One region of the Ruminococcus sp. 1001136sp1 genome, then DNA from elsewhere that is predicted to be linked to it. Evidence: riboswitches for the same ligand, from Rfam matches in the RefSeq annotation. Region 1 holds a riboswitch; the other holds the start of a gene.
The links. Region 1 has a riboswitch for thiamine pyrophosphate ahead of thiD (bifunctional hydroxymethylpyrimidine kinase/phosphomethylpyrimidine kinase). Riboswitches for the same ligand answer to the same signal wherever they lie in the genome.
Positions count from the first base shown of each region.

Region 2: another riboswitch for thiamine pyrophosphate. It lies ahead of ABHC48_RS15195 (thiamine-binding protein); the one in region 1 lies ahead of thiD (bifunctional hydroxymethylpyrimidine kinase/phosphomethylpyrimidine kinase).

Region 1 is NZ_JBDPGY010000022.1:55,857-63,311, reverse strand. Features, by position in the region: gene ABHC48_RS17025 (AraC family transcriptional regulator) at 1-570, shown strand, start outside; gene ABHC48_RS17020 (alpha-glucosidase) at 730-2,406, shown strand; TPP riboswitch at 2,478-2,583, shown strand; gene thiD (bifunctional hydroxymethylpyrimidine kinase/phosphomethylpyrimidine kinase) at 2,786-3,628, shown strand; gene cytX (putative hydroxymethylpyrimidine transporter CytX) at 3,630-4,805, shown strand; gene ABHC48_RS17005 (alpha-L-fucosidase) at 5,020-6,342, opposite strand; gene ABHC48_RS17000 (M28 family metallopeptidase) at 6,367-7,455, opposite strand, start outside.
Region 2 is NZ_JBDPGY010000017.1:28,631-36,085, reverse strand. Features, by position in the region: gene ABHC48_RS15215 (DNA topoisomerase 3) at 1-1,044, shown strand, start outside; gene ABHC48_RS15210 (YkgJ family cysteine cluster protein) at 1,260-1,931, shown strand; gene ABHC48_RS15205 (AAA family ATPase) at 2,383-3,867, shown strand; gene ABHC48_RS15200 (NUDIX domain-containing protein) at 3,952-4,458, shown strand; TPP riboswitch at 4,663-4,769, shown strand; gene ABHC48_RS15195 (thiamine-binding protein) at 4,916-5,209, shown strand; gene ABHC48_RS15190 (ABC transporter permease) at 5,181-5,963, shown strand; gene ABHC48_RS15185 (ABC transporter substrate-binding protein) at 5,956-6,963, shown strand; gene ABHC48_RS15180 (ABC transporter ATP-binding protein) at 7,078-7,455, shown strand, end outside.

The sequences.
Region 1 (7,455 bases):
ATTATAAAGGAGCAGTTCCAGAACATCACTAACGCATTTTACCGCTGCAGCTTTTCTGAACAATTGGAAGAGCTTCATGATTCCTTACATATAAATTTATTCCGCGCTTCTGGAAATGCCATTGTCGGCCTGGCAGATCAGCTTCTGATCAAGGCTTCCCTGTTAAATATTTTTGCAGATTTTTCCAATCGCCAGCTTTTTTCCCAGACTGAAAAATCTGATGACCACAGGGTCGAGACCATAAAAACCACAATCACTTACATCCGCGACCATTACCAGGAAAAAATTTATATCCGCGATCTGGCATCCCTGATCGGACTCAATGAGCAATACTTTTGCCGTTTTTTTAAAAAAGCAATCGGCATGTCTCCCATAGAATACCTGAATGAATATCGCATCCGCCAGGCAGTACGTTTATTAAAAGACAGCAGTCTTCCAGTGACCGAGATATGTCTGGACTGTGGTTATAACAATATGGGGAATTTTCTCAGAGAATTTCGCAAATATACAGGAACCACACCTCTGCAATATCGGAAACACAGCCAGGGGATTGAGAATCCTTCCTTATAAAACACGCTTGCACCCCCCCCCCTATGTACGAAATGATTTTCCAAACAATCTCTGGTCAAAATTTCGTATTTTTTAATCAAATTAAGGGAAGTATTTTCTTTTTCATGTATGTATAATGTACTTAGTTCAAAGATAATCATTATATATAAGGAGACATAAATGAATAGCACGAAAAAAAAATGGTGGCAGGATAAAGTAGCCTATCAGATTTATCCGAAAAGCTTTTATGACACAAACGGTGATGGAATCGGCGATCTGCCGGGAATTATTGAGAAACTGGATTATTTAAAGGAGCTGGGGGTTGACATTGTCTGGCTTTCCCCCTGCTATCGCTCCCCTCTTGCCGACCAGGGATACGATATTTCCGATTATTACGACATTGACCCGCGATTCGGAACTATGGAGGATATGGACCGCCTTATCGCAGAAGCAAAGAAGCGGGACATGTATATTGTCATGGATCTGGTTGTAAACCACTGCTCTGATGAGCACGAATGGTTTAAAAAAGCCTGTAAAGATCCGGATGGAAAATACGGCCGTTTCTTCTATTTAAGAGACAAAGAAGATGGTAAGCTTCCTACTAACTGGCGCTCCTATTTCGGAGGTTCGGTATGGGAGGATCTGCCTGGCACCAACAAACAGTACCTTCATGTTTTTCATAAAAAGCAGCCTGACCTGAACTGGGAAAATCCAGAGCTCCGTGAGGAAGTATATAAAAATATTAACTGGTGGCTGGACAAGGGTCTTGGCGGTTTCCGCATTGATGCTATCATTAATATCAAAAAAGCTCTTCCTATGCATGATTATGAGCCTGATCGTGAGGACGGACTCTGCAGCATTAATAAAATGCTGGAGGAAGCTTCCGGAATCGGAGAATTTCTTGGAGAAATGCGTGACCGCACCTTCAAGCCTCACGATGCTTTTTCCGTAGGTGAGGTTTTCAACGCAAAAGACGAAGAGCTCCCGGATTTTATTGGAAACAATGGTTATTTTTCTTCTATGTTCGACTTTAACGAAACCATTTTCGGAGGTTCTGAGAAAGGCTGGTACGATTGCAAAGAAATCACACCTGACGACTACAAGCGCTGCTGTTTTGAGACACAGGCCAAAATGGGGGATTTCGGATTCGTTTCCAATATTATCGAGAATCATGACGAGCCTCGCGGTGTCAGTCACTATATTCCAGAAGGTGATTGCTGTGATACAAGCAAAAAAATGCTGGCGGCATTGAATTTCATGCTTCGTGGACTTCCCTTTATTTATCAGGGACAGGAGCTTGGCATGGAAAATATCCCGTTCAAATCTATTGACGAGGTAGATGATATTTCAACTCTGGATGAATATAAAGTTGCACTTGACGCCGGACTTACCCCGGAAGCAGCTTTGAAAGCTGTTGCCCGCCGCAGCCGCGACAATGCCCGTACCCCCATGCAGTGGACTGGTGAGGAAAATGCCGGATTTACAGCTGGTACACCGTGGCTTCGGGTAAATTCCAATTATACCGCAATTAATGTGGAAAAAGAGACGATTGATCCAAATTCCGTACTTAATTTCTATAAGAAACTGATCGCTCTTCGCAAGGATCCGGAATATAAAGAAACCGTTGTGTATGGTGCTCTGGAGCCATTTATGGAAGACCGGCATAATTTAATGGCATACTACCGTAAAGGAGATAAAACTTTACTTGTGGTTGGCAATTATCAGTGGAAGGAGCAGGAAATTACACTTCCATCAGAATGCAAAAAGGTGCTGATCAATAACTACCCGGATATGGTTCTGGATGGAAATTTAGTTAAGCTGCATGGATATCAGGTGCTGGTTGTGGAGTTAGCGTAAACGATTTTCACGCTTGGTATTTATTGTATTCCAACACCTTATTGACAATTTTTCCCATTATTACTATAATAACAAAAGAACAGGGGAGCTTGTACACAGGCTGAGAGGAAATTGTGAATTTCGACCCTTTTACCTGATGCGGATAATGCCGCCGTAGGAAGTCATCATGGGTTTGATTTTTTTCGGAGACACCTCATTGGGGTGTCTCTTTTTTCATATGGCAGCAATGCAGCGTTCGGCTGGGGGCACCACTTTCGGACGCTATATAAAATTAATGCATACATAACAACAGTGCCGGTTTGTAAAAAGATTTTTTCACGTTATAACTCATAACTCGTGGAAACTGCTTCAAACAAGGCCAAGAGAAAGGAAGAAAATTATGAGAACAGCATTAACAATCGCTGGAAGTGACTCCAGCGGAGGCGCCGGTATCCAGGCTGATATCAAGACAATGATCAGCAATGGAGTATATGCCATGAGTGCGATTACCGCACTTACCGCACAGAATACTACCGGTGTAACAGGTATTATGGAAGCAACGCCAGAATTTCTGGCAGACCAGCTGGATAATATTTTTACAGATATTTATCCGGATGCAGTGAAGATTGGAATGGTATCTTCCAGCGCATTGATTGAAACCATTGCGAAAAAGCTTCGCCAGTATGAAGCAAAGAACATTGTAGTAGACCCGGTTATGGTCGCCACAAGCGGAGCCAAGCTGATCAATGATGAAGCCATTGAAGCCCTTAAAAGTCAGCTTCTTCCAATGGCCACAGTCCTGACACCGAATATTCCGGAGGCAGAGGTTCTGTCCGGAATGAAAATAGAAACTGCAGATGATATGATCAAAGCCGCTGCTACCATCGGAGAGAAATACAGCTGTGCAGTGCTTTGCAAGGGTGGTCATCAGCTGAATGACGCCAATGACCTTCTGTGGCGCAAAGGCGATTACAAATGGTTCCACGGAAAGCGGATCAACAATCCAAACACTCACGGAACAGGATGTACCTTATCCAGTGCCATTGCTTCTAATCTGGCAAAGGGATTTGACCTGGATACTTCCGTGGAGAGGGCAAAGAAATATATTTCCGGAGCACTTGCTGCTATGCTGGATCTTGGAAAAGGCAGTGGTCCTATGGATCACGGATTTGCAATTAAAAATGAATTCACACTGTCACATGACGAGATTACGGCAGAAGCCGCTGATAAGGAGGCAAAATAACATGACTGAAAAACGTACTTCCATTTTTGAAAACGGCCTGATCTGGTTTGGCGCTGGTGTTTCCCTGGCGGAAATCCTCACCGGAACCTATTTTGCCTCACTTGGCTTTGGAAAAGGTCTTCTTGCCATTATCATCGGACATATTATTGGCTGTACCATGCTTTTCCTCGCCGGAGTAATTGGCGGAAAAACACGCCGCAGTGCAATGGAAACCGTAAAAATGAGCTTTGGGGAAAAGGGCGGGATTTTCTTCTCCTTCCTGAATGTACTTCAGCTGGTTGGCTGGACTGCTATTATGATCTACGACGGAGCTCTGGCCGCAAACGGTGTGTTACATACCGGAAGCTGGGTATGGTGTCTGGTAATCGGTGCACTGATCGTACTGTGGATTTTTATCGGCATCACAAACCTTGGAAAAATCAACACCATCGCTATGGCAGCACTTTTTATCCTCACACTGGTACTCTGCAAGCTCATCTTCTTTGATGGCGGGACTGCACTTGCCATTGGCGAGGAAGCCATGTCCTTTGGTGCTGCGGTTGAGCTTTCTGTTGCAATGCCACTGTCCTGGCTGCCGCTGATCAGTGATTATACCCGCGAGGCGAAGGAGCCAGTGAAAGCAACTGCTGTAAGCTCTATTGTTTACGGTCTTGTAAGCTGCTGGATGTATGTAATCGGTATGGGTGCAGCGATTTATACCGGTGAATCCGACATTGCTCAGATTATGGTGAAAGCCGGACTGGGAATTGCAGGCCTTCTGATCATTGTATTTTCCACTGTTACCACCACATTCCTGGATGCTTACTCCGCCGGAATTTCATCTGAATCTGTATTTTCCAAAATTAATGGAAAATATGCCGCAATTGCCGTAACCATCATCGGAACAATTGCTGCAATTGTATATCCAATGGACAACATTACCGATTTCCTGTATCTCATCGGTTCTGTATTTGCACCGATGATTGCCATTCAGATTGCCGATTTCTTCCTTCTGAAGCGTGCTGACAGCCTGGGCGAAGCGGTTGACATAACAAATGCGGTAATCTGGGTGATCGGATTTGTGCTGTACCGAATTTTAATGAGAATTGATATTCCTGTGGGAAATACACTGCCAGATATGGTGGTTACCATTCTCATTTGTATGATCGTGCGAAATGTTTTAAAGAGTAAAAAATAGACTTTCACTTTAGAGTGTATTGGATAAAAGGCTTTCTGCAAGATGTGCGTCGCCATTTGCAGGAATGATTTTTCAAACACGCTCTAGCTTTCGTATAAACACTACTCGGTTCAGGAAAGTGCCAGAGATGGGCTTTCTTATAAATCCAAAAAGGGGCTGCCATTTCCCGGCAGTCCCTTTCTGTTTATTTCTGTTTATTTTTGTTTATATCTGTTTATTCTTCTGTTTCTTCCAATGTTACTTCCACAACCGTATCCCGGGCATCTGGAAGCGGATAGCTGTCGCAGGTGTCAGCGTTGAGGAAGAAGAACTGATTCTGGGAGTATTCCTTCAGGTTCCAGTAATCCGTAAGCTTTACCTCGGAATTGTCGGAAAGACGGCGGAGTTTTTTGATCTTACCGTGAATTCCGGTAAGAGGGATTGCTCCTGCCTGAGGTTCCATAACGTGGGCATAGATCTTATTTCCGCTGCGGGTGTAGCGGCCCCATTCCGGTTTATCGATTTCAGCATAGCCACAGCCGTAGATGCTCTTGGAGTTCTCGTCCATCCACTCTCCTACTTCTTCCAGAATCTTCACAGACTCCTTCGGAATACGACCTTTTGCATCAGGCCCTACATTCAGAAGCAGGTTGCCACCCTTGCTGACACACTCAACCAGCATGTGGATGACCATTTCAGCTGATTTATAATGACGGTCACTGGAAGAGTAGCCCCAATTGTTATTCAGGGTCAGGCAGGCTTCCCAGGGTACCGGATCACCCAGCTCATTGCGGATTCCTGCTGGTGGGATCATCTGCTCCGGAGATGCGAAATCGCCGGAATATTCGGTAGGATTTGCAGTAAGGATAGAACCGGAATCCTCAGCACTGCCCTCCAGACGGTTATCAATGATCAGCCAGGGCTGGATGGAACGCACCATGGAAATCAGCTCCTGGGCTTTCCATTTGTCGCACTTCATATCGCCGTAGGAGAAGTCGAACCACATCAGATCCAGCTTACCATAATTGGTAAGAAGCTCTTTGATCTGCCCAAACATAAATTCCAGATAGCGGTCGAAATCGCGGTTTTCATTGGAGCATTCCGGATGGTTGCGCATTGGATGGTGCATATCCCCATAGTGTGGGAAATCCGGGTGGCGCCAGTCTATAATAGAAAAATACAGACCTACTTTGATTCCTTCTGCACGGAATGCCTCCAGGAACTCTTTTACCAGGTCTTTGTGGCAGGCTGCGTTCATGGAGTTGTAGTCAGTAAGTTTGGTGTCAAAAAGGCAAAAGCCGTCGTGGTGTTTGGCTGTGAGCACAGCATATTTCATGCCCGCCTTTTTCGCAAGACGCGCCCACTCTCTTGGGTTGTAATTCTCAGCTGTGAACTCTTCTGTGAGATGGCAGTAGTCCTCATGTGGAATCTGCTCCATGCTGCGCACCCATTCTCCTCTGGCAGGGATTGCATAAAGTCCCCAGTGAATAAACATGCCGAAACGGGCGTCACGGTACCATTCGGTACGTTTTGTTCTTTCTTCGATTACTTTGTTCATTTTATAATGTCCTTTCCTGTAACATTAGGCAAAATACTTTTCCAGTTCTCTCTTCATATCCTCTGGAATTTCCCGTTCAAAGGAAAGCTCTGGCTCGTTTGCCACCCATGCAGCTGCTGTGCAGAGAGTTTTCGCCCCTTCTTCCAGTGCGCGAGGAGATATATATTCTACTGTATCGTGTCTTGTATGCATGCCAAAGCCGTCACGGTTTAAGGTAAGCGCTGGCACACCTTTCCATGCGAAAGTATTGGAATCGCTGGCCCAGACCTGATTTTTGATGGTAACACCCAGCTGATTTTCTTCCATGAGATTTTTCAGTTCTGCACAGACAGTCGGATCTGCAGTTACTCCCAGAACGTTTCCTCCCAGGAGCTGCCCTGCCAGGTCTACATTCAGATTAAACACATGGCTGCTCATTTCTCCTTCATGGGATTTCACATAATTCTGGCTTCCAACCAGACCTTTTTCCTCGGAGCCAAACCAGATGAACTCCATAGTTCTGGCTGGTCTGTGCTCTGCGAAATGATGGAAAGCTTCCATCACCATGGCGCCGCCAGACATATTGTCATATGCACCAGGACCTTCCGGAACAGAATCATAGTGAGCTGTTACCGTAACGATTTCTTCTGGAAAATCAGTTCCCAGAATGCGTACTGCCACATTAGCGGAATTGCGGGAAATCTCGCTCTGCTGAATGTTCAGGCAGCACTGGGAAGCCTGTTTCTCCACGATTTCCACTGCATCCAGGTAATGGACAGATACGCCTGGAAGATCACCTGCCTTGCGGCGGTACTGGGTTGGAATCCGGTCTTCCCCCTGATCCAGCGGCGTGCCGCATACGGTTACAAAGCCAAGTGCACCTGCTGCTTTTATTTTATTTATCATATCTTCACGAATAGGATCGCAGACCAGCACAACTGCCCCTTTTGCCTTGGAAAGACTGATGTCGTCACCCTTTCCCACGAAGAGAAATGGTGCGGTGATGCCTTCTTCCGGGGTACAGGCGCCATTCAGGTAGGCACGCACCGGATAAGCCTTCTTATAAGGCTGGCAGATTACCAGCTCTGCCTTTTTCTGCTGAAAATCCGGACACTGAAAAAATTCCATGCGGGG
Region 2 (7,455 bases), on a different contig from region 1:
ATTTATGATATGGTTGTCCGTCGTTTCCTTGCAGTTCTTTATCCTGCAAGCCAGTATGAGCAGGTGACCATGGAGGCGAAAGCGGCAGGAGAAACTTTTGCAGCCAGCGGCAAAGTGATAAAGAGCATGGGCTGGAAGGAAGTTTACGAAGGCGGAGCAGATGATGATTTGGAAGATGAGGCGGATGATGAGAAAAAACTGAAAGACCAGCGTCTTCCGGAGATGAAAACCGGAACCAGACTAAAGATTTTGAAAACTTCCTTAAATACAGGAAAAACAAAACCGCCAGCAAGATTCACAGAGGCAACTCTTCTTGCAGCTATGGAAAATCCGGTGAAATTTATGGAGACAAGAGATAAAGAAGCGGTGAAAACCCTGGGAGAGACTGGGGGGCTTGGAACCGTTGCCACAAGAGCAGACATTATTGAGAAACTTTTCCATTCCTTTATGATGGAGAAAAAAGGCAATGAGATCCATATTACCTCAAAGGCAAAACAGCTTCTGGAGCTGGTGCCGGAAGACCTGAAAAAGCCTGAGCTCACGGCTGACTGGGAGATGAAGCTTTCCCAGATTGCAAAAGGCAGGATACGTCAGGGGGATTTTCTTCACCAAATCCGTGACTATACCTGTGAAATTGTAGATGAGATCAAGACCGGGGAGGGCACGTTCCGCCACGACAATCTTACCAACAAAGTATGTCCGCAGTGCGGCAAAAAACTTCTGGCTGTCAATGGCAAAAACAGCAAAATGCTGGTATGCCAGGACCGTGAGTGCGGCTACCGTGAAACGATTTCCCGCACTACCAATGCCCGTTGTCCGAAATGCCATAAACGTATGGAAATGTATGTGAAAGGTAAGGAAGAGACGTTTGTCTGCCAGTGTGGTTATAAGGAGAAGCTTTCCGCGTTCCAGGCAAGACGCCAGAAAGAGGGCGCAGGAGTAGGCAAGCGTGATGTGCAGAACTATCTGCGCAGGCAGCAGAAGGAGGCAAATGAGCCGGTGAATAATGCTTTTGCACAGGCATTGTCTGGAATTAAGCTGTAAATACAGAGGATAGATAATACGGAGATGCTGTTGATGGCAGCATGTTATATTACTGTTCACTGGCAATGTTCCGCGAGACGTTTTTTGTGAATATCGTTTACAGAAAAAACGGGAATCTCAGCGGGAAATCATGGGAATGCATGATTTCTGTGCATCGCGAAGTGAACCGTAACCTTGTTTGTCCACAAAAAAATAAAAGAAAGAGGAATTTGCATATGCGCCGAGAAGTATCTTTGGAAGAGATTTCCGACGGAAGACTTTATGAATTAAACGATATGGTAAAGGCAGACTGCCAGGATTGTGCAGGATGTCATGACTGCTGTGAGGGAATGGGGGATTCAGTTGTGCTGGATCCTATGGATGTGTACCGTCTGTGTACGAATCTGGGAAAAACACCACAGGAACTGGTAAGCACAGGGCTGATCCAGTTCGATGCCATGGATGGGAATATTCTGCCTCATCTTTGCATGAGTGGAAAAAGCCAATGCTGTGTTTTCCTGAATGAACAGGGACGGTGCAGCATTCATAACTTCCGTCCTGGGTTCTGCAGACTTTTCCCATTGGGACGTTTCTATGAAAATGGTGGATTTAAGTATTTTCTGCAAACCCATGAATGTAAGAAGACAAGCAGGAGCAAGATCAAGGTAAAGAAATGGATCGACACTCCGGATCTTCGCCAGTATGAAAAGTTTGTAGCTGACTGGCATTATTTTTTGCTGGATGTGCAGGAGGTTCTTTATAATGCCACAGATGCCCAGCTGATCAAAAATCTGAATTTATATGTGGTGAATCGTTTTTATATGAAAACATATGAAGTGGGCAGAGATTTCTATGAGCAGTTTGAAGAAAGACTGACAGAAGGAAAGCAGCTGTTAAGTCTGGCATAAATGAATTGAAAAACTCCCGGAACACTTGAGCCTGTTTGAAAAATCTTACAGAAAGCTTTTTCAGACACGCTCTAGAGCGCCCGGGAGTCTTTTATTTTTAGATTGCAGTATTCCATTAGAAGCTTTGGGAGGGACTATGGTGTCTGCGCACTAAAAATCAGAAATATATATCAAATGTTAAGTGAAAATCAAATTGTTGAAAAGTAGTCCGTATAATAGAATACACGAATTTCTCCATTTTGGCAAGAGATTTTTTGTAAAAAACTAAGAAATGCCAAGATATATAAAAAATAAGATAGTTACTGGTCACAAAGTGAACAATAATACAAGACAATGCTGCATTATGAAACAGGATAACTCATTCTGGACATTAGAGAAAAATGTTGTTATAGTAGGTAAGAGAAATTAGAGAAATATATCCCTTTAAATACACAGGAAAGAGGAAAAAGCTATGCCAGTATTTGATTTCAGCGGTGCTTCTGCAAGCAAAGCGGAGGCAAAGTGTACTTACACAACATTTCACAGCAGCCATACGAAGCCTTCACCGGAGCAGCCGATCATGGTGCTTGACAATAAAGAGAGACAGTGGAAACATCATTCCTGCGGTGTGTTTACCAATCCGGTAAACCGTACTGCTTTTGATTTTAAGGAAGAAGACGGTAACCATACAGCAGATGTGCTGAAAATTGATTCCAGATTTACCAGTCTTTTGAAATGGCTGGGAGACAGTAGGATCAATGTACGTTTGTCTGGTACTAACAGGGAGGACGGATATGCGGTATACCGCATTCGTGAAACTGCTTTTGGCGGCGGCACAAAGCTTTCCGCAGAGGATGGCTTTCTGCAGTTTATGATCGAGAGACTTCTGGAGAGTAATGCACCTGCCGAGGCAGAAGAGGATGAGGAACAGGAGGTAAACGGTGATGAGATGAAGCTTACCAGTATTCAGAGCATTACCGATTTTATGACCTGCGCAGGCAAAACACTGCCGGATAATATCAGACTCTGGACCAGAAGAAATCTGGCAGTGGCAAGATCCAGTGAAGTTTCTCAGGAAGAGCGCCATCATGCACAGAGGGCTCTTTCTATTATGTTGAATATCCAGTGGAAGAACAATTATTTTGAAGCAATCGATCCTGTTGAGGCAAGGAGAATCCTGGATGAAGAGCTTTATGGAATGGAGCGTGTGAAACAACGTATTATCGAGACGATTATCCAGATCAACCGTACACATACCCTTCCGGCCTACGGACTTCTTCTGATCGGACCTGCCGGTACTGGCAAATCCCAGATAGCCTATGCAGTTGCAAGAATCCTGAAACTTCCGTGGACTACGCTGGACATGAGCTCAATTAACGACTCTAAGCAGCTTACCGGAAGCCCCCGTATTTACGCAAATGCAAAGCCCGGAATTATTATGGAGGCATTTTCCATGGCTGGTGCCTCTAATCTGGTATTTATTATTAACGAGCTTGATAAGGCAAATTCCGGCAAAGGAAATGGAAATCCGGCAGACGTACTTCTTACCCTTCTGGACAATCTTGGATTTACAGATAACTATATGGAGTGTATGATCCCAACTGGCGGTGTTTATCCAATTGCTACTGCAAATGACCGTGACCAGATCAGTGCACCGCTGATGTCCAGATTCGCAGTAATTGATATTCCGGATTATACAGCTGAGGAGAAGAAAGTAATCTTTTCCAGATTCTCTCTTCCGAAAGTTCTTAAGAGAATGCATATGGAAGAGAGTGAGTGCATTATCACAGAGGGGGCGCTGGAGGCAATCATCCAGCGTTATTCCAATACTTCAGGTATTCGTGATCTGGAGCAGGCAGCAGAGCACATTGCGGCAAATGCACTGTATCAGATCGAGGTCAACCATGTAGAGAAGGTAGAGTATACCAGAGAGATGGTGGAGGAACTGCTGAAATAGTAAAATATTGCATATGATAACAATATTTGCAAAATAAGAATGAAACAAGAATATACACGAGAAAAATATAACAGGAGTAATAAAATGGAATTCTGGGACATCTATGATATTAACAAGAGACCTACCGGCCGTACCATGAAACGAAACGACTGGTGTTTAAAGGACGGAGAATACCATCTCACCGTACTTGGAGTAGTGGCAAGACCAGATGGTACGTTTCTCATTACCAAACGTGTGATGACAAAAGCCTGGGCACCAGGCTGGTGGGAAGTTTCCGGCGGTGCAGCACAGGCAGGGGAATCTTCTTATGATGCTGTACTCCGCGAAGTGAAAGAGGAGACAGGCCTTGATGTAAGCGGTGCGCAGGGCGGCTATCTTTTTACTTACAAAAGAGAGAATCCAGGGGAGGGAGACAACTATTTCGTAGATGTTTACCGCTTTGTGATGGATGTGAAAGAAGAAGATCTACACCTTCAGGAAGAAGAGACAGACGGCCACATGTTTGCCACTCTGAATCAGATCAAGGAATTTGCAGCCCAGGGAAAATTCCTGCACTATGACAGTATTCAGGCTGCCTTTGAGAATCTGTAGATTTATTATATATTCTGCAGGAAATAACTGTGATATGCAGGGAGATTTTTTTTACGAATTCTGATGAAATGGGAATATTAATTAGAGCGTGCTGGTCAGACTGCGAGCAGTACAATTCTGTTAAGGGTATGTAAAATATAATTGAGATAAAAATAGTTTCTTGTAATTTGAAGAAAGGTGTATTATAATAAGCAACGAAATCTGAATAACGACCAGGGGAGTTTCAATTGAGAAGCTGAGAGTAAGGTAGTCCTTAGACCCTTTTAACCTGTTGGATCATGCCAGTGTAGGAAGTGTTTAACGATGTAATTAGGAGCATTTGTCTGGATGGCAGGTGCTCTTTTTTTCATACTGACTGACAGAGCCTGTTCAGTTCCGTCACAGTTTCAAGAATGGTTCTTATTCGATTTTTAACGCAAAGTCCTGTTTATGGGACAGAAAATAGGAGGAAAAGAAAATGAACGCAAGTGTAGCAATTCAGGTACTGCCAAATGTACAGGATGAAGAGGAAGTTATCCGCATTGTAGACGAGGTGATCGCCTACATCAGATCTACTGGTCTGAACTATTATGTAGGACCATTTGAGACCACCATTGAAGGTGATTATGACCAGCTGATGGATATTGTAAAAGAGTGTCAGCATGTAGCTGAGCGCGCAGGCTGCAAGGCTATGAGCGTATATGTTAAAATTGCATATAAACCAGAAGGGGATGTACTTACCATTGAAAAGAAAGTTACCAAACATCACTAGTAAGATACCTCCAATTGCAGCCATAGCCGTGATTCTGCTTGGCTGGGAAGTGGTAAGCATTTCGGGAATTGTTCCCTCCTACATGCTTCCATCTCCGGTAGCAGTGCTGACAGCCCTGTTTGGCGATCTGCCAACCATACTTTTCCATGCGAAATTCACTTTGCTGGAATCCTTTTACGGACTTCTCATTGGAATCGCGCTGGCATTTGTGTTTGCAACTATGATGGATCGGTTCCGTGTAATGGATCAGGCATTTTATCCGATCATGATCATTACGCAGACCATACCGACCATTGCCATTGCGCCAATTCTGGTGCTTTGGATGGGATTTGGAATGGCACCGAAGATCACTCTGGTTGTGATCACCACTTTTTTCCCAATTACAATCGGACTGCTGGATGGATATAAAAGTGTGGATCCGGATGCCATTCGTCTGATGAAGGCCATGGGAGCCAGCCGGGCACAGATTTTCCGCCATGTGAAATTTCCAGGTGCTTTGCCCCAGTTTTTTTCCGGGCTGAAAATATCTGCTTCCTATGCAGTTGTAGGAGCAGTTGTTTCTGAGTGGCTGGGTGGATTTAACGGACTTGGTGTTTATATGACCCGTGTAAAAAAAGCATATTCTTTTGATAAAATGTTTGCAGTCATTATCTTCATTGTGATCATCAGCCTTTTACTTCTTCTGGCAGTAAATATTGTCAGCCGGATCACAATGCCATGGCTGCAGGTAGAAAAGGAGAAAAATCATGAATAAGAATCTGAAAAAAGTAATCGCACCAGTTGCAGCGGCAGCTATGGTGCTTGCAGTTCCTACAGGTGTATACGCAGAAGATGGTGCACAGGAGAAAATCACATTCTGCCTGGACTGGACACCGAATACCAACCACACCGGACTTTATGTAGCACAGGCAAAAGGCTACTACGAAGAAGCTGGTCTTGATGTGGAAATCGTTCAGCCACCGGAAAATGGTGCAGCCCTTATGTGCGCAGCAGGTCAGGCTCAGTTTGCGATCGAGGCCCAGGATACCATGGCTGCTTCCCTTGCACTTGACGAGCCTCTTGGAATCACAGCAGTTGCAGGAATCATTCAGCACAACACCTCCGGAATCCTTTCCCGAAAAGGTGACGGAATTGATAAACCAGCCGGACTTACCGGAAAAACCTATTCCACATGGGATTCCCCAATCGAGCTTGCTATGCTGGAAAATGTTGTAAACGGCGACGGCGGAGATTTCAGTCAGGTTACCCTGATCCCTAATGATATTACAGATGAGCCTGCAGCACTTGCTGCCAATCAGACGGATGCCATCTGGGTATTCCAGGGCTGGGGCGGAATCAATGCTGACGTAGAAGGTGTAGACTGCGACTATTTTGCATTCTCTGATATCAATCCTGTATTTGACTACTACACACCGGTTATCATTGCAAATAACGACTATCTTGCTGAGAATCCGGATCAGGCGAAAGCATTTATGGAAGCAACTGCAAAGGGATATGAGTTTGCAGCAGAGAATCCGGATGAGGCAGCACAGATCCTCATTGACGGCGATAATACAGGCTCTCTGAAGGATGCTGAAGATCTTGTAAAGAAGAGTCAGGAATTCCTTTCCACAAAATACATTGACGATGCAGAAAGCTGGGGCGTAATTGATGCAGACAGATGGAATGCATTCTACAAATGGCTGTATGAGAACCAGCTTTGCGACAAGGATCTTACTGGAGTCGGCTTCTCTAATGATTATCTTCCCCAGTAAGGAATGAAAGAGAAAGAAATTAACACATAGAGCTATTCTGTCAGGAAAATTTACCCCGATTTTTGCGGAAAATGGAACTGGTTATAGAAGTAGCACTGTGTATAAGGAACGAATATGTCATCAGAACAAAATAAAGTGATTTTAAGAGCAGAACATATTTCAAAAACATACGGTGAAAAAAAGGTTTTGGAGGACATTTCCATTTATCTGGAGCAGGGGGAACTGGTTTCCCTTCTGGGAGTCAGCGGTTCCGGAAAGACCACATTGTTCAATGTGCTTTCCGGTATTATCCCACCTGATGAAGGAAAGGTCTATCTGAAAGATCAGGATGTGACTTCCACACCTGGAAGCATCAGCTACATGCTGCAGAAGGATCTTCTCCTTCCCCACAAGAAAGTGATCGACAATGTAGCACTTCCCCTTGTACTGAAAGGCGTGAAGAAAGCAGAAGCCAGGGAAAAGGCCAATCCGCTTTTTGCAGAATTTGGTCTG